Regions from separate parts of the Aeromicrobium sp. YIM 150415 genome, predicted to be linked through region 1. Evidence: riboswitches for the same ligand, from Rfam matches in the RefSeq annotation. Region 1 holds a riboswitch; each other region holds the start of a gene.

Region 1 (9,530 bases):
TACTCGGCGGCGACCTTCTCGACGGTGCGCGACCAGAGATGACCGGCATGCACGAGCACGTTGTTCTTGTGCACGAGCGTGAGCTTCTTGCGCGGGCGCGCCTGGGCGCGCTCGAAGGCATCGCGGACGACCCGTTCGACGCCGAAGGCCGTGTTGAGGCTGACCTCGGTGGCGACCTCCTGCGGCGTGCCGACGCGGATCGCTCCGCCGTTGCCGACATACGGACCCTCGGTGCCCTCGCGGACGACGATGAAGTCGATCTCGCCCGGATCGCCCAGGGGCGTGGGCACACCGGGGAACAGCTTGCTCGGCCGCAGGTTGACGTAGTGGTCGAGCTCGAAACGCAGCCGGAGCAGCAGACCGCGCTCGAGGACGCCCGACGGCACCGATGGATCGCCGACCGCACCCAGCAGGATGGCGTCGTGCTGACGGATCTCCTGCAGCACCGCATCGGGCAAGGTCTCGCCCGTCGCATGCCACCGCCGCGCGCCGAGGTCGTACTCGGTCGAGGTGAAGGCGACATCGTGGTGCTCGGCGATGACGTCGAGCACGCGCAGTGCTTGGGCAGTGACTTCGGGGCCGATGCCGTCGCCGGGCACGACAGCGAGCGAGAACGTGGTCATGGGCGTGATCCTACGGGAGCCGGTCTCATGATGTGAAACCGGTATCTCACCTGGTGATCAGTTATCGTCGGGGCGGTCATTGACCTCGGCGACGTCCTCGTCGCGCAGGTGAGCCGGTCCCCATTCGATCAATGGCTGGTTCATGATGACGTGTCCTTCGAAGAGAGTGGATGGGTGCTGGGAGTCAGCGGGATCCGGATCGATCCGGCGACTCGCCAGGCCACATGCTCGAAGGTGGTCGAGCTCTGACAGAGGAGGAGACCAGGTCATGGTCAGGACATCTGCTGCGGAGTCGCCGGGCCAACGCCGAAACTCCGCGGCAGGTGTGGCCCTAAGAGGTCCTGCCGCGGCAAGCGATGAGTACGAGCTGCTTCCGCATGTTCACACTCTAACTGTCACGTTCGGCTTTGTGAAGCATTTCGCGAGACACTGTGCCGCGTGTCTCACGAGCCGGTCCGCTCCGGCGGACAGATGCGGTGTCCGTGCCACACTGAGCGAGTGAGCGCACCCACCGATGTCCCCGATCTCGTCGCCCGGACCCTGGACCTGTCCCGGCGACGGGGGTTCATCACGTCCACGCGCCACGAGACCGGACGCCTCCTCGCCGCGCTCGCGGCCTCCCGCAGCGGAACCCTGGCGGAGCTGGGTACCGGATGCGGTGTGGGCTCGGCTTGGCTGCACAGCGGTGCGCCGAAGGAGGCTTCGATCGTCAGCGCCGAGCTCGATCCCGATCTCGCCGAGGACGTCCAGGAGATCTTCGGCGACGCCGAGAACGTCCGGGTCCTCGCCGGTGACTGGTCGGCGCTGGAGGAGTTCACGCCGTTCTCTCTGCTGTTCGTCGACGTCCGCGATGTCATGGCCGATATCGACGTCCTCGCCGACATGCTGGAGGCCGGCGGCATCGCCGTGCTCGATGACTTCGTGCCGTCCTCCTTCTGGCCTCCCATCGTCGATGGGCAGGTCGACTCCATCCGCGAGCAATGGCTTACCGACGAGCGTTTCGCCGCCGTCGAGATGCTCATCGACCCCGACGCGAGCCTCATCATCGCCACCCGCCGCTGAAGCGGTCAGCGCCAGGCACTCTCCCAGAACGCGAGCTCGTAGCGCGTCGCCCGGCTGTACGCGTCGTGCATGTCCGGGATCGTCGAGGGATCGAGCTCGGCCCACCGGTCGGCGATGGCCTCGCAGCGCCGTGTCGCCTCCGCGAAGCCGGGATCGCCGTACTGCTCGAGCCACGGCAGGTACGGATGGTCCGGATGTGCCGCGGCGGCGAGCGTCTCCCCCACGTGCGCGTAGACGCGGAAGCACGGGAGAACCGCCGCAAGCCCGACGCTCGCGGGTTGCCGCGTCACCGTCGAGATGAGGAAGCCGGTGTAGGCGTCGCAGGCCGCACTCGGCGGCGATGTGGCCAACGCAGTGCCCACCACCGTCTCGTGCAGCTCACGCTCGGCCACCGCCGCTCCGGCGGCGAACTCCGCCATCACCCCGACATCGGCAGTCATCGGGGCGCGCGCCGCGAGCGTCGCCAGCACCCGTCCGTATCGATCGAGATAGTGCGCGTCATCGCGCAGGTAGCGCTCGAAGGTCGCGGACGGCAGTGTGCCGTCGGCGAGACCGCGGACGAAGGGATGGTCCATGATCTGCGCGACCACGTCGGCGACCTCGTGCCACGCGCGTTCGCTGAAGCTCATCCCTCACCCCTCAGGTCGACCAGATGGTCCACGGGCCCGTGTCCGGCGCCGATCCGGCGATCGACCGAGGCGATGAGCGCACGCTGAAGATACGCGCGCGCGGTCACCACCGCGTCGGCCATCAGATCACCGAGCGCCAGCCGCGCCGCGACCGCCGCGGACAGGGTGCATCCGGTGCCGTGGGTGTTGGGGGTCTCGATCCGCGCGTTGATCAGGCGACCCGCGCCGTCCGCCGAGACGAGCACGTCGATCACCTCATCGCCGTCGAGATGCCCGCCCTTGACGAGGACGTTCCGCGCGCCGCGGGCCAACACGGCTCGGCCGGCGGCCTCGAAATCATCGGGCGAACGGACATCGAGACCGGCGAGCACCGCCGTCTCAGGCAGGTTCGGAGTCGCCAGGTCGGTGATCGGCAGCAGCGACTCGACGATCCCCGCGACCGCGGTCTCGGGGATCAGCCGATCCCCCGAGGTGGCGACCATGACGGGGTCGAGCACCAACGGGATCTCGGGGCGCTCCCGCAGCCGCGAAGCGATCGCCTCGATCACGTCGGCATCGCCGAGCATGCCGATCTTGACCGCCCGTACGTCCAGATCCTCCAGCACGGCGTCGAGCTGCTCACCGACGAACCGCGCGGGGACCGGGTGGATGCCGCGGACGCCGGTGGTGTTCTGCGCCGTCAGCGCCGTGAGGACGCTCGCGCCGTAGACCCCGAGAGCCGTCGCGGTCTTGAGGTCGGCCTGCACACCGGCCCCGCCGGACGGATCGGACCCGGCGATCGTCAACATGACCGGTTCGCTCATCGGACCCTCCCTCGGCTCACAGCGGCGCCGAGAGCTCGTACGGCCTGGTGCGGATCGGACGCCCGGGTGACGGCCGAGACCACCGCCACGGCGTCCGCGCCTGCCGCCATCGCCTCCGCCGCACGCTCGACGTCGATGCCCCCGATCGCGACCACGGGCACCGGCGACCGTCCCGCGATCGCCCGCACACCCTCGAGCCCGAGCGGTGCCTCGTGATCGGGTTTGGTCGGCGTCGCCCACACGGGACTGACGGCCAGGTAGTCGCACGCGCGGACCTGCTCGACGTCGTCGAGCTGCGCGATGTCGTTGACGGACCAACCGATGATCGCCTCGGCCCCAAGGGCCTCTCGTGCTCGCGCCGGCGGAATGTCCTCGACGCCGACGTGGATACCGTCGACCTTCGCGGCTGCATCGAGATCGTCGTTCACGATGACCGGCACGCCCGCCCTGGACCGGATCATCCCGGCGATCTCGACGAGCTGCGCGGTGGAGGCCGTCTTGTCACGGACCTGGATCAGGTCGAGTCCGCCTCGCGACGCGGCGACGGCGATGTCCGTGATCCCGTCGACCGGTTCGGTCACCAGATACACGCCATGAGTGAAGTTCATCGTCGGACGACCTTTCGCAGATCGTCGGGCTGCTGCAGATAGAGAGCGTCCAGCAGCGCCGGGCGGAGCGTGCCGGGGCCTGAGGCCGAACGGCCCGCGACCTCGCCCGCGTCGGCCAGTGCCGCCATCGCGGTGACGGCGCCCACCCAGGGATCGGGCGCACACGCGCAGGTCGCCGCGACCAAAGCCGACGCCGCACAGCCGAGGGCTGAGATCAGCGGCATCCGCGGATCGCCGCCCTCGACGAGCGCCGTGCGTTCACCGTCGGTGACGACATCGGTGGCGCCGCTGACCACGACGACCGATCCGAGCGCTCCAGCGAGCTTCTCCGCCTCGTGGCGGATGGCGATGGAGTCGTCGGTGCTGTCGACACCGCGACCGGCGCCTCGGGAGGTCGCGATGGCGAGGATCTCACTGGCGTTGGCACGAATGACGGTGGGGCGATGGGCGAGCAACGCGGTGACCGTCTCGCGACGGTAGGCGGTGGCGCCGACCGCGACCGGGTCGAGGATCCACGGTATGCCGCGATCGTGCGCCGTGCTCGCGGCAGCGTGCATCCCCTCGACCCAAGGCGGGCTCAGGGTGCCGATGTTCACGGTGACCGCCGAGGCGATCGTGGCCATCTCGGCGGCCTCGTTCACGTCGTGCACCATCGCCGGGGAGGCGTGTGCGGCGTTGAGCAGATTGGCAGCGACGTCCATCGAGACGTAGTTGGTGATGCACTGCACGAGCGGAGTGCGCTCGCGCACCGCACGGGCGGTGTCGACGACGGCGTCGACGGACAGATCGGACGTCATACGGCTCCCTAGCGCCGGTGTTAACCGGATCAGGTTCGGCGGGTGTGTTCTCAGCCCTCATGGGCACCCCGGCGTGGTCGTGTCGTGCCCGACCGTAGCAGCCTCCGCGGAACCATCGCGGCCAGGGTTGTCCACACGGCGATCCGACGGCAGGTGACAAACGGACCGTTCACCACTACTTTCGTGTCATCGACTTCGGGGGTGATGAGATGCGGCGGATGGTCCTGCCGGTGCTGGCTATGACGCTCATGGGGTGTTCGGGTGACCCCGACCCGCCCGAGGAGTCGGTCTCGCCGTCGCCGGAGATCACCGCGCCCGCGATGCCGGAGCTGGCCGGTGACGACTCCCCTGCCGGCGCCGAGGCCTTCGCCCGCCACTACATCGAGGTGCTGAACTATGCGTCGTCGACCGGAGATACTGACTTACTCCGGAGCTTGTCCTCAGCGGACTGTAGCGGGTGTCAAAAGTATGTGGACTTATACCGGTCTACCTATGACGATGGCGGGTACTTCCGCGAGAGCAAGTTCGTCATAGATGCAACAACAATCGACTACGAAGAAGGCTACTCGAAACAGTACGTGACGCTACAAACAACCTTAACAGAAGGCCAACATCGAACGTCCGCGGATTCCGCTCCACGCACCACCTCAGCCACCAAAGACACGATCTCGTTCGAGTTGAGTTACCACCAGGACTGGGTTGTTACTCAATTTGGTCTTGGAGAGACAAAATGATCGCGGTCGCGCTTACCTTGGTGACGATTCTTGGGTTAGCGCCGGGCACGAGTATCGGAGTGGACCCAAGCCCAGAAAAACCGGGGGTTGTAGTGTCGGGCGAGGAAGTAAGGCGCGAGCGAGGGTCCCCGCGCCCGGGGGTTGTTCCTGGGCCGGTGGCGGGGCCGGGTGGGGCGCCGGAGGCCCGGCCTCCGACCACGCGAGAACGCATACAAGACGAGATCCAGCGCCGCTGTCCCCCGAGCAGTCTCATCGGATTCCTGTGTTCCCCGCCTCCCCCGGACACCGCCGGCCCCGAGGACCCTCCACAGGGATCGACGCCGGAGCCTCCATCGCCGGAGGAGATCGAACGAGCCGTCCGCGAGATCGACCTGCCCCCGCTCAGCGTCGCCGTCGAACCACGGGACACCACCCTCGTCAACCTGCCGACCAATCTGTACACCACAGCCCCCGAGGTCGACCAGACCGTCGACATCCTCGGCGTCGCCGTGCGGATCCGTGCGACCCCGGTGTCGTTCACATGGCATCACGGAGACGGCACTCAGCAGACCACCTCACACCCGGGCACTCCCTATCCCGACCTCACGGTGACGCACCGCTACACCAGGACCGCCGCCTCGATCGATGTGCGCCTGGACGCCGGATACCAGGTCGACTACGCAGTGGACGACGGGTCGTGGACCCGCCTCGACGGTCTCATCGTCGCCTCGGGACCTCCCACGACCGTCACCGTGCGCGCCGCCGAACCCGTGCTCGTCCGGCCGTGAACGTGTGTCAGCGGGTCCTTTCCCGCCGGTACCCGTCGCGGAGCAGATCGCGCACGGTACCCACCACGGCCACCAGAAGCAGTCCACTTCCCAGAATCACCCAGAACATGCCCCGATCCTGGCAGCCAGTGGCCTTGTATTCGATAGCCAATTATCGCAGAGTGGCGTCATGAGCTCTCACCAGCTGAGCGCTACGAGCCTGGTGGCCGTGGTGGACCCGTCGGCCCATGGACGCGGAGGCCCCGCCTACCGGGCCTGGGCCTCCGCCATCTCCGCGGCCGTCATGGACGGTCGCATTCCCGACGGCACCCGGCTGCCCAGCGAACGCACGCTGGCCGACGCGGCGGGCATCAGCCGCACCACCGCGACGCGTGCCTACGGCGTCCTGCGCGACCGGGGACTCGCGAGCGCGCGACAGGGCTCCGGAACCGTCATCCGGCTCCCGCTCACCGAACAGAACGCGACGAGCCTGCTCGCCAGGTCCGCCGACCCCGACGACATCGCCCTCACCACAGCCGCGATGCCAGCACCGCCCGAGCTCGCGCATCTCGTGCACCGCGCCACCGAGGGACTCCCCAGCCTGATGGCGACCCACGGCTACCTCCCCGACGGACTGCCGCTCCTGCGCGAACGACTCGCGCAGCGTTACACCGAACACGGTCTGGCCACCGAACCCGAGCAGATCATCGTGACCACCGGCGCCCAGGGAGCGCTCGCGCTCCTGACTCGCACCCTCTGCCGGCCCGGGGGCCGCGCGCTGACAGAGGCCTGCAGTTATCCGCATGCCTTCGACGCCTTCGGCGGAGCCGGAGCACGCCTCGTCCCGCTGCCCATCGGTGACGACCCCTGGCCCCTCGCCGATATCGAACGCGCCGCACCTTCCGCACAGGTCGCCTATCTGATCCCCGACTTCCACAATCCGACCGGGGCGGTGATGGACGCCGAGCGGCGAGCCCGGGTCGGCGCGACGCTGCGCCGCCATGAGGTCGCCACGATCATCGACGAGACCACCCGGGACCTGCGACTCGACGGCGACTCCCTCCCCCATCTGGCCACCTGGTGCTCCGATACCTTCACCATCGGCTCGGCGTCGAAGTCGATATGGGGCGGGCTGCGCGTCGGGTGGATCCGCGCGCCCCGCTCGGCAGTCCCGGGCCTGGTCCAAGCCCGCCTGCACCAGGATCTGGGCGCATCGGCATTCGATCAGCTCATCGTCGCCGAGGCCGTCGCCGCGGGACTGCTGGACCGCTCACCCCACCTCGACACCGCGCGACGGACGCGCGATGCGACCTCCGCGATGATCGCCGATCGACTCCCCGACTGGAGGATCGATATTCCGGCGGGAGGGCTGACCTTATGGGCTCGGCTGCCCGGGCGCAGGGCAAGCGCCCTCGCCCTCGCTGCCGAGGAACATGGTCTCCTCCTGACGCCGGGGCCACGCTTCTTCGGCGCGCAGCCCCACGCGGGCGAGCAGTGGATCCGTATCCCCTACACACAGCCGCCGGAGACCATGGAGCGAGCGATCGAGCGTCTCGGCCGGGCGTGGAGCGACCTCGGCCCGCCGGACGCGCACGCGGTCCGCGATCCACGGACCATCGACATCATCACCTGAAACACATCGAGCGTGGTGCCCAGGCGCATCCGAGGATGCGGCCGGGCACCACGCTCAGTGGTGACAGCGAGGGTCAGCGCGCGGCAGTGCCCTCGGTGTAGTCGTCATCGACCTGCTGCCAGGCGAAGTGCGCCCGCAGCTCCTTGCCGGTCGCCTCGATCGAGTGGCCGGCCTCCTTCTCGCGCAGCTCGTTGAACTCCTTGGCTCCGTTGTCCTGGTCGTCGATGAAGCGCTTGGCGAACGAACCGTCCTGGATCTCGGACAGGACTTCCTTCATCCGGTCCTTGACCGAGGAGTCGATGATCCGCGGCCCGGAGACGTAGTCGCCGTACTCGGCGGTGTCCGAGACGCTCCAGCGCTGCTTGGCGATGCCGCCCTCATGGATGAGGTCGACGATGAGCTTGAGCTCGTGCAGCACCTCGAAGTAGGCGATCTCGGGCTGGTAGCCGGCCTCGGTCAGCGTCTCGAAGCCCGCCTGGATCAGGTGCGAGACGCCGCCGCAGAGCACCGTCTGCTCGCCGAACAGGTCGGTCTCGGTCTCCTCGGTGAACGTCGTCTTGATGACGCCGGCGCGGGTGCCGCCGATCGCCTTGGCGTAGGACAGCGCCAGTGGCCAGGCGTTGCCGGTGGCATCCTGCTCCACACCGAGGATGTCCGGGATGCCGCGACCGGCGACGAACTCACGGCGCACGGTGTGACCGGGGGCCTTGGGAGCCACGAGCACGACGTCGACGCCCGCGGGCGGCTGGATGAAGCCGTAACGGATGTTGAAGCCGTGACCGAACACGAGGGCATCGCCCTCGACCAGGTTCGGCTCGATCGACTCGGCGTAGAGCGTGCGCTGCACCTGGTCCGGCGCGAGGATCACGACGACATCGGCCTCCTCCGCCGCCTCGGCGGGAGTCAGGACGCGCAGTCCCTCGGCCTCGGCCTTGGCGCGGCTCTTGGAGCCCTCCGGCAGACCGACCCGCACGTCGACGCCCGAGTCGCGCAGGTTGAGCGCATGGGCGTGGCCCTGGCTGCCGTAGCCGATGACGGCCACCTGCTTGCCCTGGATGATGGACAGATCTGCATCGTCGTCATAGAACAACTCAGCCACGGGTGATTCTCCTTGCGTTGTGTGATGGACGTCAGTTTCTGGGGTCGACCGCTAGACGGCGCTCTGCGCGCCTGGCACTGCCCGAAGGGTGCGGTCGGTGATGGATCGTGAGCCGCGGCCGATCGCCACGCGACCGGACTGCGCGATCTCACGGATGCCGAAGGGCTCGAGGACGTTGAGCATCGCGGCGAGCTTACCGGCGTCGCCGGTGGCCTCGATCGTGACCGAGTCCTGGGCGACGTCGACGACCTTGGCGCGGAACAGCTGAACGGTCTCGAGCACCTGCCCGCGGGTCTGCTGATCGGTCTTGACCTTGATCAGCATGAGCTCACGCTCGACGGCGGCACTCGGTTCGAGCTCGACGATCTTGAGCACCTGCACGAGCTTGTTGAGCTGCTTGGTGACCTGCTCGAGCGGCAGCTTGTCGACATTGACGACGATCGTCATGCGGGAGATCTCCGGGATCTCCGTCGGTCCGACCGCGAGGCTCTCGATATTGAAGCCGCGCCGCATGAACAGGCTGGAGACGCGGGCGAGCACGCCGGGGCTGTTCTCGACCAGGACGCTCAGGGTATGCGTACTCATGCCGTCACCCCCTGGACCGAGATGTGCCGGGTATTCGTCAACCCGGGCACTCCCTGGTCGACGAATCTGGAGCACATCTCGGTTCTCCGCTCGCTCACAGGTCATCCTCTTCCCAGTCGGGCGCGAGATCACGCGCGATCTTGATGTCGTCATTGCTGGTGCCGGCGGCGACCATGGGCCACACCATCGCATCGCGCTCGACCACGAAGTC
Region 2 (9,530 bases), on a different contig from region 1:
CCGCTGGCGGCATTGGTGCTCGCGACCCCGACGCCGCAGAGGAAGAACCAGAGGGAGAGGGTGCCCAGCGACGATGTCGTCGTCGTGCCGACGGCACCCAGCGTCACGAGGCTCAGACCGGCCAGCATGGCGCGGCGCTCGCCATAGCGATCCACGACGAGACCCCAGGCGACGAGCGTCAGCATCGTGCCCACGGCGGGGGCCGAGGCGAGCGCACCGGCGCTCACCAGGCTGACGCCCTGAGAGAGGTGGAGATAGGGAATGAGGAACGGTGGCGTGCTGATGACGAGCGTGCCTGCCCACTGTCCGGCCATCCCGACCATGAGCATCAGCCAGGGGTTGACGGGGCGACGGGTCACCCCCTCATCGTCGCAGGCGCTTCAGAGACAGCCGCTCGGACCTGCGGAGGACGCGGTAGGTCATCAACCTTTCGGCCTCGGTACAGGTGCGGCATCAACGTCATCGGGCGCCGATGGGGTTGATGACCTACCGCCGCTGGGCGGGTGACGTCGTCGACGAGGGGCGGTACGCCAGCGTCACGCGGGCACGCCGAGGTGGGCGAGCGCCTGCTTCAACAGGTGCCCGCGGCCGCCCTCGAGCTGATCGAGCACGGCAGGGCTCGCGGCGTCCTCGGGCGTCAGCCAGGACAGCTCGAGCGCGTCCTGCCGCGGGGCGCATTCACCCGTGACGGGGACGACATAGGCCAGGGCGACCGCGTGCTGACGGGGGTCGTACATCGGGGTCACGCCGGGAACGGGCAGGTACTCGGCGACCGTGAAGGGCGTGATGGTGGCTGGGAGGCGCGGGAAGGCGGTGGGCCCGAGGTCCTTCTCCAGATTGCGCATGAGGGCGCCGCGGACGGACTCACCGTGGAGCACGCGCCCCGAGACCAGGGTGTGGACGATATCGCCGGTCTGCGGCGAACCCCGCAACAGGAGTCCGATGTGCTCGACCTGCCCGAGCGCGTCCACGCGCACGGGCACGGCCTCGACGTACAGGATCGGGACGCGCGACCGCGTCTCGTCGAGCTGGAACTCCGACAGCCAGCCGGGATTCGGGTCAGGGGTACGCACCGAAGACATGTCCCCATTGTGGTGGACGGGTCCACCGATGGAGCGGTGACGCGGCGGTGATCCGGACCTCAGGAGCTCGTGGTGGCGATGATCGTGGGGGTGAAGACGGCGACGGCGAGGGCCGTCTGCGTCTCCGCGATCGCATCCTTGACGCCTGCGCTAGCCCAGTCCCCGGCGCTGACGGCTTTGGCGGCGGCCTTCGCGGGTTTGCGCTCCTCGCGGCTGGTCACCAGCTTGAGCTGGTCGCTCGCCTGGAGCAGGCCGATGAGCGGACCGGAGGTGGCGTCGACGGGCAACCCCTGGAGGAGGGTGCCTCGCACGCGGGCGATGAGGTCCTCGCGGCGGGCGATGTCGACCACGTCATAGCGTCGCAGCCCGAAGCCGAGAATGCTCTCCTTCCGGTCGCGGACCTGTCCGGCGCCGACGAGGCGGCGATAGGCGTTCTGGACGCCGTTCTTTCCGAGCCGGCTCACGGCGTCGCTCGCTTTGCGGGTCTTGCCGTCGCGCATGCGAGCGAGCGCATCCTCCACTTCCGGCTCGGGATAGGGGGAGCCATCGAGCACGTGGACGCGCACCTTCTTGGCCGTTCCCTCGACAGCCAGTCGCCGTGCCGCGACCAGCTCGAGGAGGTGGGCCCCGCCGATGATCGTGTCGTTGTCGACACTGCTCAGCGTCAGCTTGTGGGTGGTCGGATCGGTGGCCACCAGCACGAGATCGGTCGCGATGCTCATGGTCCGAGCCTAGGACGAACCCGCGTGGCACGCTGAGGGTCGTTATCCTGGCGCGATGGCCACCGAACCCGATCCGAAGCTCGTCGAACTCGCGCACCAGCTGTTCGATGAGGCGCGTGCCGGTGATGCCGAGCGGTTGGCCGCCTATGTCGACGCCGGTGCCCCGGTCGATCTGACCGATGCGAGCGGCAACACGCTGCTGATGCTCGCGGCCTACCACGGCCATCCGGCTGCGGTGGCGGCGCTCGCCGAACGCGGGGCCGATGTGAACCGGCTCAACGACCGTGGACAGAGCCCGCTTGCCGGGGCGATCTTCAAAGGCGAGGACGACGTGGTGCGGGTGCTGCGAGAGCATGGCGCCGACCTCGACGCCGGGACCCCCTCCGCGCGGGCTACGGCCGAGATGTTCGGCCGCCCCGACCTGTTGGAGTGACACAGCGCCCCTGAGTCACGCGACAGGCTTCGACGCGAGGAGCCGAGGCACGCGGGATGTCTCGGCGATGTGATCTCCGAGCGGTCTGCCCATTCGCAGCGCGATGTCGAGTAGCCGAGCGTGGTCCTGAGCCAGGTCGCGTCCGTGGATCGGCTCGTGATGGGCGATTCGATTGCGCAGTCGTCGCATCTCATTCAGTTCCGCGTGCAGTCTCCGGCGACGGACCGGTCCGTCGAAGGCATGGCGGAGAGCGGGTTGCCACAGGCGACGGTTGTACTCATCGGCGAGAAGGGACCACCAGAAGCCGAAGGGCAACTCTGCCACGACCTTCCCGTGAGACGCGGTGGTCCCGCCCGCTCGGCTCCGGGCGATGGCGACCACCGCACGGGACCGTTTCGTGAGACGTGACCGATCGCTCGTCAGCCAGTCGTCCCCCACCCGCTCCGTTGCCGCCCGGTCGAGCGCGTTGCGGAGTCCGACCTCGAGGTAGTGGAGCGATTCGAAGAAGGCTGAGCTGATGGAGGTGTTCCAGTCGTAGAGGATCAGGGCCTTCGGCCAGTCGCCGGCTGAGACGGCGAGGTACGGATGCATCCGAGCAGGTGAGAGCAGGGCGTGGATCGTCCATGGATCGCGGATCACGGTGATCTCCTCTGCTGGTCCTGTCTGCTCGGGAGCGTAGACTTCGACTCAGACAGAGAGCCCCGGGACGAACGGCGTAGCGGCGTCAGCCAGCGAACCCCCCCGGGGCCTCGTCGTTCTCGCGGACGGATGGTGCCCCCGCCTCGCTGAGCTTCCGGTGTACGGTGGGTGGCACAACGACAGGGGAGCGCCAAGCAGAGGGCGCTGAGAGTGCGGAGAAGCCGCAGACCCTTGAACCTGCTCCGGTTAGCACCGGCGAAGGGAGTCACGATGAGTTCTGCAACCCGTTCATCGATCGATCTGCGGTACCGCACCATCGATCTCGTCACCATCGCCACCTTGGGCGTCGCCTTCGGTGTCGTCTTCTGGGCCTGGGGCAAGCTCTACGAGCCGATCAGCAATGTCGCGCTGTTCGCCTTCCCGCCCTCCTCGGCATTCCTCGGCGGCGTGTGGCTGCTCGCGGGCGTGGTCGGCGGCCTGATCATCCGTAAGCCCGGGGCCGCCTTCGCCACCGAGTTCATCGCGGCCGCCGTGTCCGCGATCATCGTCGGCGGCACGCAGTGGGGGTTCAGCGTCTTCGCCTCCGGTCTCTTCCAGGGGCTCGGCGCCGAGCTGGTCTTCCTGCTGTTCTTCTACCGGCGGTTCGGCATCGGGGTCGCCGCCCTCGCCGGCGCGATGGCCGCGGCCTTCGAAGCGGTCTACGAGTGGTTCTCGTACTACGCCGACTGGGATTTCGGCTACAAGCTCGCGCACCTGGGCTTCTTCGTCGCGTCCGGCGTCCTGGTGGCCGGCGTGGGCGGCTGGGCGTTGACGCGAGCGTTCGCCAAGGCGGGTGTGCTCGACTCCTTCGCCGCGGGACGCGAGAACACCGTCGAGGTCTAGGTGAGCCGCGGAGCCGCGCGCTTCCGCGGATTCTCCTGGCGCCCGGTCGGGCGCAAGCGGGCGACGATCGCCGGAGTGGAGCTGAGCATCCGCGCGGGGGAGCGTGTGCTCGTGGTCGGGCCGAGCGGCAGCGGCAAGTCGACCCTCCTGCACGCGCTCGCCGGTGCCCTCGGCACGACGATCTCCGGAGAGGCGACGGGCGAGGTCGAGGTCGACGGACGGCTCGGGCTCGTCCTGCAGAATCCGGCGGATGCGATCGTGGCCGAGCGGATCGGCCGCGATGTCGCGTTCGGGCCGGAGAACCTGGGGCTGCCTCGCGACGAGATCTGGCGTCGGGTCGATGCCGCGCTCGCGGCGGTGGGGCTGGGATACGACCGGGATCGGTTCGCCTCGGCGTTGTCCGGGGGTGAGCAGCAGCGGCTCGTGCTCGCCGGGGTGCTCGCCACCGAGCCGGACCTCGTCCTGCTCGACGAACCGACGTCGATGCTCGATGCCGCTACGGCGAGTCAGGTACGCGATGCGGTCGTCGGTGCCCTCGGCGGCCGGACTCTGCTCGTGGTGGAGCATCGTTTCGAGCCGTGGCTGGATCACGTGGACCGCGTGGTCGCTCTCGCGCCCGGTGGGACGATCGCGTTCGACGGCACGGTGGAGGGGTTCCTCGCCTCAGGTGGTCAGCCGGGGCTCTGGATGCCCGGGGCACCGCCGCCCCATCCCTTCGACGTCCCGCTCGATCTGGTGAAACCGGTCGCCGATCCCGATCCTGTGGTGGCCCGTGATCTGACGGTCGAGTTGGTGACCAGGACGATCCGCGGATCGCGACGTTCGACCGCGTTGAGCGGTTTCGACGCGCGAGTCGATCCGGGCCGGGTCCTCGCGGTGACCGGCCCGAGCGGCTCTGGCAAGTCGACCGCGCTGGTGGCGATGACGGGACTGGTGCGTCCACGGTCGGGAACGATCGCGCCGGATCTCAGCCGTCTCCGCTCACCTGATCTGGCCCGGCGGATGGGCTGGGTGCCGCAGAATCCGGAACTCGGGTTCTTGACGACCTCGGTGCGTGAGGAGATCTCGAGGACGGCGACGGCGCTGGGAGCATCGGTCGACGTCGACGCGCTGCTCGAGCTGGTGGGATTGGCGCGTCTCGGGCCCTCGCATCCCTATCGGTTGTCCGGTGGTGAGCAGCGACGCCTGGCGATGATCAGCGCGCTCGCACACCGGCCCGGGCTGGTGGCGCTCGACGAGCCGACGGTCGGCCAGGACCGCGACACCTGGGCGATGGTGACCGGCTGGTACACGGCCGCCGCCCGCGCCGGCGCCGCGGTCGCGCTCGCCACCCACGATCCAGATGCTCCCCGCGACATGGAGGTGGTCCTGTGATCGCCCTCGCCGATGCCCGCCCCGAGACGCAGGATGTGACTCCGTGGTCCCTATCGCGACCGTCGAGTCACATCCTCCGTCGGCTCGCTGCGGACGATTGGATTCCGTGGTTGCTATCGCTGCCACGGAGTCACATCTTCGGTCCGCTGACGCGGGGGTGGGGGTCATGAGGGCGTGGGTGACGCGGGTGAACCCGCTGGTGCTGCTGGCGGTGGGCGCCTGCTCGCTGATCGGCTCGTTCGCGATCCGCTCGCTGCCGATCGCGCTGACCGCGGTCGGGGCCTACGCGGTGGCGGCGCTCCTGTTGTTGCCGACGTGGCGATATCCGCTGCTCTGTCTAGCGTTCTCGGGTTTCGCGGCGGTGACGATCGTCTACTCGACCTGGCGCCTCGGAGGCCAGGACACCGAGACCGCCGTGGTCGCGGGCCTGCGCATCCTCGTGCTCGCCTGGCCCGGCTCGGTGGTGGTCGGCTTCCTCGATCCGGGACGTCTCGGCGACTACGCCGCTCAGACCCTGCGGCTGCCCGCCCGACCAGTGGCGGCGTTCTCGGCGGCACTCCAGCGCTTCGCCGGATTCGCGCAGACCTGGACCGATCTCGAGCGCACCCGCCGCGCTCGCGGCGTCGCCCCAGGACGGAATCCGGTCGCGATGACGAGATACAGCGGCTCGATGGGCTTCGCGCTGTTGGCGCAGGCGCTGCGGGGCGCATCGTCATCATCGATCGCGATGGACGCCCGCGGCTTCGCCTCGGCGAGAACCCGCACCTGGGCTGAGCCCGCCACCTGGACCAGGCTCGACCTCGCCGGCCTCACCCTCGCAGCAGTCCTCGGCGCCCTCCCGATCGTGCTTTACGCGTTGGGTTCGTAGACACCCCGGCATCGGGTAGACGCCGAGAACGCACCCGCCGGATGAGACCTGTTCGGCGGACGACGATGGTGGGAGACTAGGAACATGAGTGCGGCCGCCCCTCTCGACCTCGCGGCGATCAGGCGCGCCTGTGAGCGCCACGGGGTGCGACGACTTCGACTGTTCGGGTCGGCACTCTCGGATCGTTTCGACCCAGCGCGCAGCGACATCGACTTCCTGGTGGATTTCTTCCCCGGCCGGGGCGATGCGTTCGGCGACTACTTCGGACTACGGGAGGAGTTGGTCGATATCACCGGCCGTGAGGTTGATCTGGTGGTTGCTCGCTCCGTACGGAATCCGTACTTCAAGGCCTCCGTCTTGGAGACCGCGAAGGACGTCTATGCGGCGTGAGTCGCCGGCCCACGTCTGGGATGCCGTCGAGTCCGCCACTGCGGTCCGTACGTTCGTCGCGGGTAGGACGGAGTCTGAGTTCCTGAGTGATCTGTTGCTGCGTTCCGCCGTGGAACGGCAGCTCGAGATCCTAGGCGAGGCGTTGAATCGGCTCCGTCAGATCGATCCGGAGACGGCGACGCGGATACCCGACCTCCGACGGATCATCGGGATGCGCAACGTGATCGCCCACGAGTACGGGACCGTCGACTATGAGATCGTGTGGTCCGCGGTCACCACGCGTGTTCCCGAGCTGATCGGATTCCTGCAGTCTCTGTTGGAGGAAGCGCCAACCACACTGGAATGATCGCGGACGTGACGTCCTAGCTGTACCTAGCCGCGCTTGCGGGAGGCGCGGGCGCGGTCGCCAGCGTTGAGGATGACCTTGCGGATGCGCACATTGTGTGGCGTGATCTCGACGCACTCGTCCTCGCGGCAGAACTCCAGGCTCTGCTCCAGCGACAGCTTCTTCGGCGGGATGAGCTTCTCGAAGTTGTCCGAGGTCGCCGAGCGGATATTGGTCTGCTTCTTCTCCTTGGTGATGTTGACGTCCATGTCGTCATCACGGGAGTTCTCGCCCACGATCATGCCCTCGTAGACCTCGGTGCCCGGCTCCACGAACAGCGTGCCGCGCTCCTGCAGCGAGGTCATCGCGTACGACGAGGCCGCGCCCGCGCGGTCAGCCACCAGCGAGCCGGACGGACGCGTGGAGATCTCGCCGAACCACGGCTCATAGCCCTCGAACACATGGTTCGCGATGCCGGTGCCGCGGGTATCGGTCAGGAACTCGGTGCGGAAGCCGATCAGGCCGCGCGAGGGCACCAGGAACTCCATGCGCACCCAGCCGGTGCCGTGGTTGACCATCTGTTCCATCCGGCCCTTGCGCACTGCGAGCAGCTGCGTGACGGTGCCGAGATAGTCCTCGGGGATGTCGATGGTGAGCCGCTCGACCGGTTCGTGCAGCTTGCCGTTGATCTCACGCGTGACCACCTGCGGCTTGCCGACGGTCAGCTCGAAGCCCTCGCGGCGCATCTGCTCGACGAGGATCGCGAGCGCCAGCTCACCGCGACCCTGCACCTCCCACGCGTCCGGACGGTCGGTGGGCAGCACGCGGATCGAGACATTGCCGATGAGCTCGGCGTCGAGGCGGTCCTTGACGAGTCGCGCGGTGACCTTGGTGCCCTTCTCGCGTCCGGACAGCGGCGACGTGTTGGTGCCGATCGTCATCGAGATCGCCGGCTCGTCGACCGAGATGAGCGGCAGCGCCACCGGGTTCTCCGGATCGGCCAGCGTCTCACCGATCATGATCTCGGGGATGCCCGCGATCGCGACGATATCGCCGGGGCCGGCCTTCTCACCGGGCTTGCGCTCCAGCGCCTCGGTCACCAGCAGCTCGGTGATCTTGACGCGGCTGACGCTGCCGTCGCGCTTCATCCACGCGACCTGCTGGCCCTTGTTCAGCTCGCCGTTCTTGACGCGCACGAGCGCGAGGCGGCCGAGGAAGGGCGAGGAGTCGAGGTTGGTGACGTGGGCCTGGAGCGGCGCACCCTCGTCGTACTCAGGTGCCGGGACGTAGTCCATGATCGTCTGGAACAGCGGGATCAGGTTGTCGTTCTCGGGCAGTCCGCCGTCGGCCGGCTGCTCGGTCGAGGCGCGACCGGCCTTCGCCGAGGCGTAGACGACCGGGAAGTCGAGGGCGTCGTCGGCCGCGTCCTCGGGCAGCAGGTCCATGAACAGCTCGTAGGCCTCGTCGACGACCTCGCTGATGCGCGCGTCGGGGCGGTCGACCTTGTTGACCACGAGGATGACCGGCATCTTCGCGGTCAATGCCTTGCGCAGCACGAAACGGGTCTGGGGGAGCGGTCCCTCCGACGCGTCCACGAGCAGCACGACGGCGTCGACCATCGACAGGCCGCGCTCCACCTCGCCGCCGAAGTCGGCGTGGCCGGGGGTGTCGATGATGTTGATCGTGACGCCGCCTTCGGCGCCGGGGCCCTCGTAGCGCACGGCGGTGTTCTTCGCGAGGATCGTGATGCCCTTCTCGCGTTCGAGGTCGCCGGAGTCCATGACCCGCTCGGTCACTTCCTGGTGTTCGGCGTATGCGCCCTGCTGCTGGAGCATCGCGTCGACGAGGGTGGTCTTGCCATGGTCGACGTGGGCGACGATGGCGACATTGCGGAGGTCAGAGCGTGTGGGCACTCAGAAATCTTATGTCGGGCTGTCGAATCCCCCGACATTGGACCGTCACAGAGGCCCCGCCGTGGAGCGATGATGATGCGTCGCGGCTGCTATGACGACCCGAACGCATCGAGTTTCGAGCAGGTCCGCACCGATGACGATGCACGGTGGCTGCCAGGGCCGCCCCAACGCATCATCATTGGCCCTACCGGGATGCTCACGCAGTGGCAAAGATCACGCTACCGAGACAGTTGCGTGAGCGTTACTATTTTGGAGTGACTGAACTGGATGCCCGCGCTGCGGCGTTCTCGGACCTCGAGGCCTTCCTGAGCCGGGTATTCATCAATGCCGAGTCGGACGCCTATGAGGTCTTCCTCGCGATGGACCTGTCCTTCTCGCAGGCTCGGACCCTGTTCACCTTGGCCCAGACCGACGATCCCCTCCCGATCGGTGAGATCGCGCAGCTGGTTTCGCTGTCGGTCGCTTCGGCGGGCCGCAATGTGGATCAGCTCGTCAAGCTCGGCCTCGTCGAACGCGATGAATCCGAGCACGATCGCCGCGTCAAGCTCGTCGCGCTGACCACGAAGGGCCGGGACCTGGCGCGCGCGCATCTGGATGCCAAGCGTGGCTCCGTGCGCGCCATGCTCGACCAGCTCGAGCCCTCCCAGTGCGAGCAGCTCTCCGCCGCACTCGCTCCACTCCTCGATCTCACGAAAGACGATCTGCATGACTAATTCTCAGTCGGCACCGGAGTATCCCGACAAGATCGACGCCGCCGTCCTGAAGGTGGCCGGCGTCGTGGTGCTCGGTGCCATCATGTCCATCCTCGACATCACCGTCGTCAACGTCGCCCTGCCGACCTTCCAGACCGACTTCGGCACCGTCGACCATCCGCTGGCCTACTCCACCGTCGCGTGGACGGT
Region 3 (9,530 bases), on a different contig from region 1:
CCGGCTGTCGAAGGTCTTGTCCTGCACGATGACCGGGATGTCGTCGACGCCGTAGTCGCGGGGGAGGTCGAGCCCTGCCTCCACGTCGTCGGTCAGGATGAACATCCCGGCGAGACCGCGATACGTGTGGCGCTCGGACTCGCCGTGCGGATGCGGGTGATACCAGAGCGTCGCTGCCGGCTGGTCGACGGTCCAGGTGGGCGACCAGGACCCTCCGGGCGAGATCGTCTGGTGCGGGCCGCCGTCGGCGGAGGCAGGAAGGTGCATGCCGTGCCAATGCAGCGTCGTCGCCTCGTCCAGCTCGTTGCGCACGTCGATCCGGATCGTGTCGCCGCGATGCGCACGCAGCGTGGGGCCGAGGAACGGCCCATTGATTCCCCAGGTCGGGGTCTCGGCGCCGTCGAGGATGACCGACCGGCCCGACCGCGTCACCAGTTCGTACACGCGGTGCCCTCCCGCCGATGTCGCCTCGAGCAGTGGTGGGATGCTCAGCGGCTCGTCGAAGGTGATCGTGCCGACGGTGTTGAGGTCGTCGCGGGAGCCGAGCAAGCCGCATCCGGCGAGGGTGACGGCGGCGACGGAACCGAGTGAGAGCCGCAGGAAGGACCGCCGTCCGATGGCTGCACGTGCCGGGCTCGCGTCCGCTGGGATGCCCATCGGAGGCCTCACGTGCTGCTGGGTTGCCGGCGCAGGGCGATCCGCAGCAGCCAGATGCTGCCGAGCAGGATCCCGATACCGAGCGGAATGTGCACGGCCAGGACACTGTTCTGTCCGGCGACCATCTGAGCCATCACCGCCAGGAGCAGTCCGGCGGCGAGCAGGGGCGCCGCCCCACGCCCACGGCCAGGGCGCCACCACAGCACCGCGGCGATCACCTGGACGACGCCGACGATCGCGACGACGGTCGAGTTGCTCTCGTGCAAGTCTGCACCGATGGCTCGGCCATCGAGCCCGATACCGGCCAGCATCGCCTGCGTGGCTACCAGGATGACCTGGAGCAGCGCGACGACCACGAGTATCGCCTGCATGACACGTCCGAAGCTCGATGGGCGCGGCGCGCTCGGCTCCACCGTCGCGGCAGAGCGGGAGTTGTCAGTCATGTCGATCACCGTGCCCTGGCGGGGTGGTGTCCAGCAATTACGTGCCGGGTCAAGTTGCTGTGTGGGGTCGCCGTGTGAGGTGGCGATCAGAGGCAAAGGTCAGTAGCGTCGCGCTATGCCCGGACCCAAGCATCATGTGATCAGCTATATCGAGTTCGGGGTCACCGATCTCGCCGCGGCTCGCGACTTCTACACGGCGGCTTTCGGGTGGGAGTTCAACGACTACGGCCCGGCGTACAGCGGGATCAGATCACCGGACGGTGAGGGCGAGATCGGGGGTCTGGCCGCTGGCTCGGCATCTGGCGGCGACGGTCCCCTCGTGCTGTTGTTCTCGGAGGATCTGGACGCCACGGTCGAGGCGGTCCGGAATGCAGGCGGGATGATCGCGGCGGGACCCTATGACTTTCCGGGCGGGCGCCGGTTCGAGTTCGTCGATCCGAGTGGGAATCGGCTGGGTGTATTCGCCGAGTCATAGGTCTGTTCGCTGAACGCCGCGTTCGTGGTGAGGCCATCTATGAGCCGCTTCACGATGCGGCCGCCTCGTCTGGTGGTGACGAAGGATGTGCCTCGGCGGTTGCTATGACTACCAGGGAGTCACATCTTCCGTACCCTGGCAGGCCAACGAAAAAGTCTGCCACCACCTCTTGATGTTCGAACGCTTGTTCGATATTATAGGTGTATGAGTTCGGGGGATCTGGCGCAGCGGCTGCGGGACACCGCGGCGTTGTTGGAGGCGTTCGCGCCTTCGACCGATGCGTTGCGGGCGTTGGAAGAGGCGAGCAATGCGATCGATGCCGCCCAGGCTCAACTGACTGCTGAGATGTCCGAGACCCTGGAGCACGAGGGTGAGGGTTACTCGACGGTGAAGGCGTGGTTGCGTGATCAGTTGCGGGTGAGTTCGCGTCGGGCGAGTGAGTTGGTCAGGTCTGGGGTGACGCTGAAGCAGATCCCCGAGGCCGCGGAACTGGCTTCTGCGGGTGGGGTGTCGTTGGAGCATGTGAAGCACCTGTCGTATGCGGTCACGCATGTCGGCCCGGGACACACCCGTGACCTGCTCCCTGAACTTCTCGATGTGGCGTCCGCCGCTGAGCCTGCCGCTCTACGTGAAGTGGTCCGTAGGCTGCGGGACGCGGTGTATCCCGATGAACTGGATCAGGCGTGGATCGATGGCATGGCCCGTGAGGATATCCAGGTGAACCCCGTCCCTGACGGTGTTCACATCAACGGGTTCCTCAATTCGACCACCGGCGCGAAACTCACCACGTTGTTGCAGTCGCTGTCGGCGCCCCAGGGCGCGGATGATCCGCGCACGAGCGCCCAGCGGCGAGTCGACGGGCTGGAACGACTCCTCGACTCGGTGTTGGAGGGTGGTCTTCCCGGGGACAAGGGGGTGCGTCCGCACCTGGCCCTGACGATCGACGCCAGCACCCTGATGAACGATGCCGGGTCTGGGGAGTTGGTGGGGTTCGGGACCATCGGTATCCGGCAGCTGCAGGAGATGATCTGCGAAGCCGACATCACCCCAGTCGCAGTCGGGGGTAAGGACGGAGTCCTGGACGTCGGGCGCAGTAGCCGGTTGGCGACGCCCAGGCAACGGACTGCGGTCCTCGCCCGACAAGGACACGAGTGCGCGTCCCCGGGATGTCGGGCGCCCGTGGTGCATATCCATCACATCATCTGGTGGTCCCGCGGTGGACCCACCGACCTGGCCAACCTGATCGGTCTCTGTCCCAGATGCCATCGGGCGGTTCATGCCGGAACACTCGTCATCGACCCCACGACCCACGAGTTCACCGACCGCCAAGGCCGCCTCCTACCCGGCGCCGACCCACGCCACCACAAGCGACGCCTCCCCACACACCCACCAGCTACCCGTCTTCCACGAGCCGGCTGAACCGTCGGCCTCACCCACGGGGTTCGTCAGGTGACGCCTTCGCCCTCCCGAAGTCCCAGGTGGTGCCCCTATGGGTCGGTGACGGCGCCGCCGTGGCCGTCGAGCACCTCACGTGCGATGTCCAGATGCCCGGCGTGCCGGGCATACTCCTGGACCAGATGCAGCAGTATCCATTGCAACTGTGGTGCCGACGCGTGGTCCGGGAACCGGCCGCCGACGCCAGCGGTCTCGGTGAGATCGTGCTCCTCGACGATGGCCCGCGTACGACGTCCGGCGTCGAGAAGCGCCCTCTCGAGCTCGTCGTACCGGGTTTCGAGAGTCACCCATCCGCCCGAAGGCGCCATGTCGCGCCAGGGATCGTCGACGGGCTCGGCCAGGAATCCCCAGACCAGCCATCGCCGCTCCGCATGGACCAGGTGATTGACCAGTCCTGCAGGCGTCCACCCAGAAGGCACGTTCGTGCTGACGAGTTGATCGGGTCCGAGTCCGTCGAGTTTGTCCGTGATGACGGCTCGGTAGTAATCGAGATAGTCGAGCAACAGGCCACGCAGATCATCGGTGGAGCCGGGTTCGGGGAACGGGGCGGTCGACATGCTGCCTCATCCTAAGGGTGCTCGCCCGACTGATCGCTGATTCGCCCTGTGGATACCCGGCATCCGGGCGACACGGAATGTCGGGCCTCTCTGGGACGGTGCCGACATGGACAGAGAACTCATCGAGAACGAAGCCGAGCAGATCCTGCTGGAGAGCTCGCACGCACTACTGACGCCGAAGCCGGGGGAGTGTCTGGTGTGCTACGTCGATCGGCAGTTTGCCGAGTTCGGTTGCGACAACACCCACCGCTTCGCGATGGCGTATCGCGATCACGCCGCGCCGCGCGCCACGGCATTACTGCAGCGGCTCTCCGTGCTGGGCGCGTGCTGCTGCGATTGCGAGATGTTCATGAACGCCTTCCACCCCGCGTCGAGGCTGTGGACCGGCGGATACTGGCAGCCGGGATCGGACGGCTACGACACATGGGTCGACGCGGAGCCTCCTGCACGGATGCCGCCGTGCGCGGGTGTTCGCCGAGGATCGGTCCAGCCATGCGCCAACTGGGATGCCGCGAGATAGCTGGTCGTGGACGGCCGGGGCCCACGTAAGGTGTCGCCATGACGCCGATGACGATTCGTTACCACCGTGGCCTCGCGATCGCCGAGCTGGTGATCGGAGCCTTCCTCGCCCTGACCTCGATCCTGACCGGCCAGGGCCTCGGCACCGCCGCGGGTGGCATCCTCGTCGCGCTCGGGGTGCTGATGCTGGTCAACCCGATGGCCAAGGTCGAGCCGAACGAGATCCAGATCCGCAACCCGCTCGGGATGACCCTCAAGCGCTATGCCGTTGCATCACCGACCGACCTGCGTGTCGACGGAAAGACGCTCCGCCAGGCCTCCGATGGCAAGAAGATCATGAGTCTCGGCTTCGGGGCGGACGGAAGCGATGTCGCCGCGCTCCGCTCGCAGGTGACGGGTCAGATCGGCTGAGGGCGATGGTCCTCGATGCGCGATCCGTTCTCGTCGCCGACGGCGCCGGCTGCCTCGCCGCCGCAGCCGTCACCGCGGCCAGCGATTCGGTCGCGGAGCTCGTTCTCCCGGCATCGTCATGGAGAGCGCCCGCGGGGGCCGCTCTGGGGGCCACCGGCGTGATGCTGCTGGCCTCCGCGCGTACCCGGCCGACAGCACGAGACCTGCGACGGGCGGCGCTCGTGAACGTCGGCTGGGTCGGCACCTGCGCGTTGATGCTCAGACATCGCCCTTCGCGCTGGGGAACCGCGCTGCTGGCGACGACGGCACTCTTCGACGGCGCCGCAGCCGTTCTGCAATGGCGATCGGTTCCGGGAGCGAGACCATGAGCGTGCCTCGAATCCCGCCTCTCCTGCTCACCGGCGTCGCGGCCGTCGCTCAAAGCGTGTGCGCCAGACGTTCGGCCCCCACGCCGCTGTCTCTCACCGGTGCCGCGGCGCTGGCCGTGGGATCCGTATGGATGCTGGGAGGATCGGCGGCCAGGTTCCGCCGTGAAGGCACCACCGTGAACCCGGTGGATGTCGATCGAGTGACCGCATTGGTCGAGACCGGCCCCTACCGGAGGTCGCGCAACCCCATGTACGTGGGAATGGCAGGGCTTCTGCTCGCACACGCGGTGGGGCGACGATCGTGGACCGCCGGAGTCCCTCTCGCCCTGTACATAGCCGTCGTCGATCGGTGCCAGATCCCCGTCGAGGAGAAGGCGCTCCGTGCCGCGTTCGGCACCGACTACGACCACTACGCCCGACGAGTGCCGCGCTGGCTGGACCGGCGCTCGGTGCGCGGCCAGGGCCGGTGAGACACCTCAGCCCAGGCGCGCTCGCAGGCCGCGTGCCGCGACAGCGGGATCAGCGGCCTGTGTGATCGCGCGGACCACAACGATCCGTTCGGCGCCGGCGGTGAGCACCGCATCGAGCCGCTCGCCCGCGGCGATGCCGCCGATCGCGAACCACGGTTTCGTCGCCATCGCGGCCGCGTAGCGGAGCACATCGAGGCCGACCGCGGCTCGGCCGGGTTTGGTGGGGGTCTCCCACACCGGGCCGACGCAGAAGTAGTCCACCTCCGGATCGGCCTCGGCCGCGTCGATCTGTTCCACCGCATGGGTCGACCGCCCGATCACCACATCGGGGCCCAGCAGTCCACGTGCCTGAGCCGGGGTGAGATCGCGCTGCCCGATGTGGAAGATATCGGCCCCCACGAGCGCGGCCACGTCCGCGCGGTCGTTGACCGCGAACATCGTTTCATGACGCCGGGCCACTGCGGCCACTGCAGTGAGAGCCGCGATCTCGTCCGCGGCCTCGATCGTCTTGTCTCTCACCTGGATGATGTCGACCCCGCCGTCGAAGGCGGCGCCCGCGAACTCCGCGATATCCCCACCTGTCCGCGCATCCGTGCACACATAGAGACGCGCATCGGCCAGCCGTCGACGTCGTTCGGCGCCCCCGAGCGAGGCGGGCGAGGCAGCGGCGAACGAAGGAGCATCGGTCATGTCCTCTAGGCTAGTGGTGTTCGCGGGAGCCCCGGAGGGGGCTGAGAGGGCCACGTGCCGACCGCCAGACCTGATGCGGATCATGCCGCCGGAGGAAGGGACACCATGGCGGACGTCATCGTCGCCGGGGCCGGGATCATCGGCCTCACCACCGCCTGGCGACTCGTCGAGCGCGGCTGGAACGTCACGGTCTGCGACCCCGCTCCCGCCTCCGGTGCTACACGTGCCGCCGCCGGGATGCTCGCGCCGGCCTCGGAGGTCGTGTGGGGTCAGCCGTCGCTCTATCCGCTCATGGTCGAGTCCGCGCGCCGCTATGCCGACCTCGTCGAGCGTCTCGTGCCGGGCCGGCCCGAGGAGGTCGGCTACCTGCCGACCGAGACCCTGGTCGTGGCAGCCGATCACGCCGACCGCGCCGCCCTCGACGAGCTCACCGCGCTCCAGGCCTCGCTCGGTCTGCGTGCGGTTCGCGTGTCCTCCCTTGCGGCCCGGCGGCTCGAAGGCGCCCTGGCGCCCGGCATCGCCGGAGGAGTCAGTCTCCCGGACGATCACCAGATCGATCCGCGCGCGATGTGCGTGGCACTGATCGAGGCGCTGGGCGATCGTGTCATCCGCTCCGAGGTCGCCGGATTGCTCCGTGAGGACGGCGCGACGAGGGGTGTGCGGCTCGTCGACGGCACCGAGCATCGTGGCGACCAGGTGGTGCTCTGCACCGGTCTCGGTTCTCTGCCCGAGCTTCCGCGCCTGCCGCTGCGGCCGGTCTATGGCGACATCCTCCGCCTCGAGCCGTCCCGCGGCGCCCGTCCACTGCTGACCCGAACCGTCCGCGGCCTCGTCCGCGGTCGATCGGTCTATCTCGTGCCGCGGCGCGACGGGAGTCTCGTGCTCGGCGCCACGACCCGCGAGGATGACGACCCGCGTCCGAGCGCGGAGGGCGTGCACCGCCTCCTCGACGACGCGTGGCGCCTCGTACCGGGCGTGCTCGACACCCGTCTCGTCGAGACCATGACACGGGCACGCCCGGGCACTCCCGACGATGTTCCGCTCGTCGGCCGACTCGACCCGGGCCTGGTCGTGTCGACCGGCTACTTCCGTCATGGGATCCTGCTCGCTCCGCTCGGCAGCGAGGTGACCGCCGATCTCGTCGATCGGCTGCCGGTGGAGCCCGGGATGCTCGCCGCGCTGGACCCGTACCGCTTCCACCGTTCCGACCCGACCACAGGAGGAGCACCATGACCGCCGGCACGATCTCCATCGTCCTCGACGGGCAAGAGACAGACGTATCCACCGGCAGCACGTTGCGCGAGATCATCGCCCGGCATATCGAGCGTGAGCTGGACGCCGCCGGCGCGCCGGTCGACGGTGGGCGTCTCGGCGTCGCCGTCGCTGTCGATGGCATGGTCGTCCCGCGCGGCGACTGGCACGACCATGTACTCGCGGACGGAGTCGCAGTCGACGTCGTCACGGCCACTCAGGGAGGCTGACATGGTCGACGCGTTGGACATCGCGGGAGTGCGGCTCGACAGCCGTCTCATCATGGGCACCGGGGGCGCGACCTCGCTCGCCACGCTCGAGGAGGCGCTCGTCGCCTCCGGCACCCAGGTGACCACCGTGGCGATCCGTCGTTACGCCGCCGCCGGCAATTCGGTCTTCGCCATGCTCGAACGTCTCGGCGTCCACGCGCTGCCCAACACCGCCGGCTGCTTCACCGCGCGCGATGCCGTGTTGACCGCGCAGCTGGCGAGAGAGGCGTTGGAGACCGATTGGATCAAGCTCGAGGTCGTGGCCGACGAGGACACGCTGCTGCCTGATCCGGTGGAGCTGCTCACCGCCGCGGACGAGCTCGTGGCCGATGGCTTCTCGGTGTTCGCCTACACCAACGACGACCCGATCCTCGCGCGGCGCCTCGAGGATGTCGGCGTCGCGGCAGTCATGCCGGCAGGGGCTCCCATCGGCACCGGCTTGGGAATCCTCAATCCGCACAACATCTCGATGATCGCCGAGGCCGCACGCGTGCCGGTGGTCCTCGATGCCGGCGTGGGGACCGCATCGGATGCCGCGCTCGCGATGGAGCTGGGATGCGATGCCGTGCTGCTGGCCAGCGCGGTGACCCGCGCACACGATGCTCCGCTCATGGCCCGCTCGATGCGCGCCGCGGTCCAGGCGGGACGAGATGCCTATCGCGCGGGGCGCATTCCCCGGCGCTCGCTGGCGCAGGCGTCCTCACCGGACGAGGGCAGGATCGGGGTCTCGTGACGGGGGACTGGCCCGTGACGGCCGAGGCGCTGATGCGGTCGAGGTTCGAGGCATTCCGGCGCGGCGATGCGGACTGGCTGCTCGCCAGCTGGCACTCCTCGACCCGGCCGGCCGAGATCGATCTCTCGGACAATCCGCGATGGCGAGGCCTGCAGATCGTCGAGGCAGTCGAAGGGGGACCGGACGATGCCACGGGCACCGTCGAATTCCGCGCCACGTACCTCGTCGGGCGAGAGCTGGGGATCCTGCACGAGCGGTCGCGCTTCGCCAAGGAGGAGGGGCGCTGGCGGTACCTCGACGGCGAGGTGCGGTCGTCCTAGGAGAGACGTGCGACGTCGTCGCGCAGCCTGTCCGGCCATCGGAGCACCTCGCCGGGTGTGGACACGACCTCCACGGTCGCGCGTGGCAGCAGCTCGACCAAGATCCGGGCGGTCGAGACGGGGTGCGAGGGATCGTCTACCCAGGCGAGGACCGTCGTGGGGATGTCGAGACTGGCGATGTCATCGTGGCGAGGAAGATCGCTCAGGGCGGCGCCACGCAGGACCGCGGGGAGCAGTCGTTCAGGGACATCGGGGCTGGTGTCGGGCGCGTCGGCTGTCGCCGGAGGACGGGGCCGGTCGCGTCCGGCGGCGATGAAGCCGTCGACTCCCCGGCTCTCGACGAGGATGGCAGCCTCCCGGTACTCCTCGGCTTTCGCCGGACGCGTCTCCCACGCGGTGGGTGGCACGAGCAGTGTCAGTCCGCTGAACCGGTCCGGCGCGCGCACGGCGGCGTGCAGCAGGGTCGCGGCGCCCATCGAGGGACCGACGCCGTGTACCTGCTCGCCGGGGAACCAGTGGTCCACCAGCCTCAGGAGGTCATCGGCCAGCGACGACCAGCGGTAGTCGTCGGCCACCTCGCGTCCCGATGAATCGCCGTGGCCGCGGGCGTCGTAGCGGAGAAGCCGAGTGCCGGTCAGGCCGCGACCGAGATCGAGATCGAGTACTCGATCGCGTGAACGGCTCGAGGTGAGACCGTGGAGCTGCACGACAGGAGGGCCTCCCTCGTCGCTGAGCTCCACGGCGAGATCCGCTCCCGGCACAGGGAATCTCGGCACGGTCGCTCCTCACATCACTCGGTGATCGGGGCTAGGGTACCGCCATGCGACTCACGAATGTCGCGCATCTACGGCTCCCGTTCGGACGCTTGCTGGGCTACGACGTGAGGGTCTCCGCGCCAGGACGGGAACTGCC

The links. A riboswitch is a leader RNA that binds a small molecule or an ion and turns the genes downstream of it on or off. The one in region 1 is predicted to bind thiamine pyrophosphate.
Region 2: another riboswitch for thiamine pyrophosphate. It lies ahead of JL108_RS03010 (ECF transporter S component); the one in region 1 lies ahead of thiM (hydroxyethylthiazole kinase).
Region 3: another riboswitch for thiamine pyrophosphate. It lies ahead of thiO (glycine oxidase ThiO); the one in region 1 lies ahead of thiM (hydroxyethylthiazole kinase).

Annotation. Positions count from the first base shown of each region.
Region 1 covers NZ_JAERWM010000007.1:26,732-36,261, forward strand. Annotated here, with positions in the region: gene JL108_RS05120 (3-isopropylmalate dehydrogenase) at 1-623, opposite strand, end outside; gene JL108_RS05125 (O-methyltransferase) at 1,122-1,685, shown strand; gene JL108_RS05130 (TenA family protein) at 1,691-2,314, opposite strand; gene thiD (bifunctional hydroxymethylpyrimidine kinase/phosphomethylpyrimidine kinase) at 2,311-3,117, opposite strand; gene thiE (thiamine phosphate synthase) at 3,114-3,725, opposite strand; gene thiM (hydroxyethylthiazole kinase) at 3,722-4,522, opposite strand; TPP riboswitch at 4,510-4,603, opposite strand; gene JL108_RS05150 (DUF6318 family protein) at 4,741-5,256, shown strand; gene JL108_RS05155 (hypothetical protein) at 5,412-6,023, shown strand; gene JL108_RS05160 (PLP-dependent aminotransferase family protein) at 6,193-7,635, shown strand; gene ilvC (ketol-acid reductoisomerase) at 7,709-8,734, opposite strand; gene ilvN (acetolactate synthase small subunit) at 8,786-9,319, opposite strand; gene JL108_RS05175 (acetolactate synthase large subunit) at 9,414-9,530, opposite strand, start outside.
Region 2 covers NZ_JAERWM010000004.1:266,326-275,855, reverse strand. Annotated here, with positions in the region: gene JL108_RS03035 (MFS transporter) at 1-359, opposite strand, end outside; gene JL108_RS03030 (NUDIX hydrolase family protein) at 537-1,082, opposite strand; gene JL108_RS03025 (GPP34 family phosphoprotein) at 1,142-1,804, opposite strand; gene JL108_RS03020 (ankyrin repeat domain-containing protein) at 1,860-2,237, shown strand; gene JL108_RS03015 (hypothetical protein) at 2,253-2,876, opposite strand; TPP riboswitch at 3,048-3,157, shown strand; gene JL108_RS03010 (ECF transporter S component) at 3,147-3,758, shown strand; gene JL108_RS03005 (ABC transporter ATP-binding protein) at 3,759-5,132, shown strand; gene JL108_RS03000 (energy-coupling factor transporter transmembrane protein EcfT) at 5,299-6,000, shown strand; gene JL108_RS02995 (nucleotidyltransferase family protein) at 6,085-6,390, shown strand; gene JL108_RS02990 (DUF86 domain-containing protein) at 6,380-6,736, shown strand; gene typA (translational GTPase TypA) at 6,763-8,628, opposite strand; gene JL108_RS02980 (MarR family winged helix-turn-helix transcriptional regulator) at 8,883-9,341, shown strand; gene JL108_RS02975 (DHA2 family efflux MFS transporter permease subunit) at 9,334-9,530, shown strand, end outside.
Region 3 covers NZ_JAERWM010000037.1:31,744-41,273, reverse strand. Annotated here, with positions in the region: gene JL108_RS19575 (multicopper oxidase family protein) at 1-657, opposite strand, end outside; gene JL108_RS19570 (hypothetical protein) at 666-1,100, opposite strand; gene JL108_RS19565 (VOC family protein) at 1,216-1,575, shown strand; gene JL108_RS19560 (HNH endonuclease signature motif containing protein) at 1,780-2,994, shown strand; gene JL108_RS19555 (DinB family protein) at 3,063-3,587, opposite strand; gene JL108_RS19550 (DUF2695 domain-containing protein) at 3,694-4,107, shown strand; gene JL108_RS19545 (hypothetical protein) at 4,146-4,517, shown strand; gene JL108_RS19540 (hypothetical protein) at 4,523-4,885, shown strand; gene JL108_RS19535 (isoprenylcysteine carboxylmethyltransferase family protein) at 4,882-5,355, shown strand; gene thiE (thiamine phosphate synthase) at 5,362-6,045, opposite strand; TPP riboswitch at 6,058-6,160, shown strand; gene thiO (glycine oxidase ThiO) at 6,151-7,278, shown strand; gene thiS (sulfur carrier protein ThiS) at 7,275-7,526, shown strand; gene JL108_RS19515 (thiazole synthase) at 7,528-8,298, shown strand; gene JL108_RS19510 (YchJ family metal-binding protein) at 8,295-8,618, shown strand; gene JL108_RS19505 (alpha/beta fold hydrolase) at 8,615-9,394, opposite strand; gene JL108_RS19500 (peptide synthetase) at 9,439-9,530, shown strand, end outside.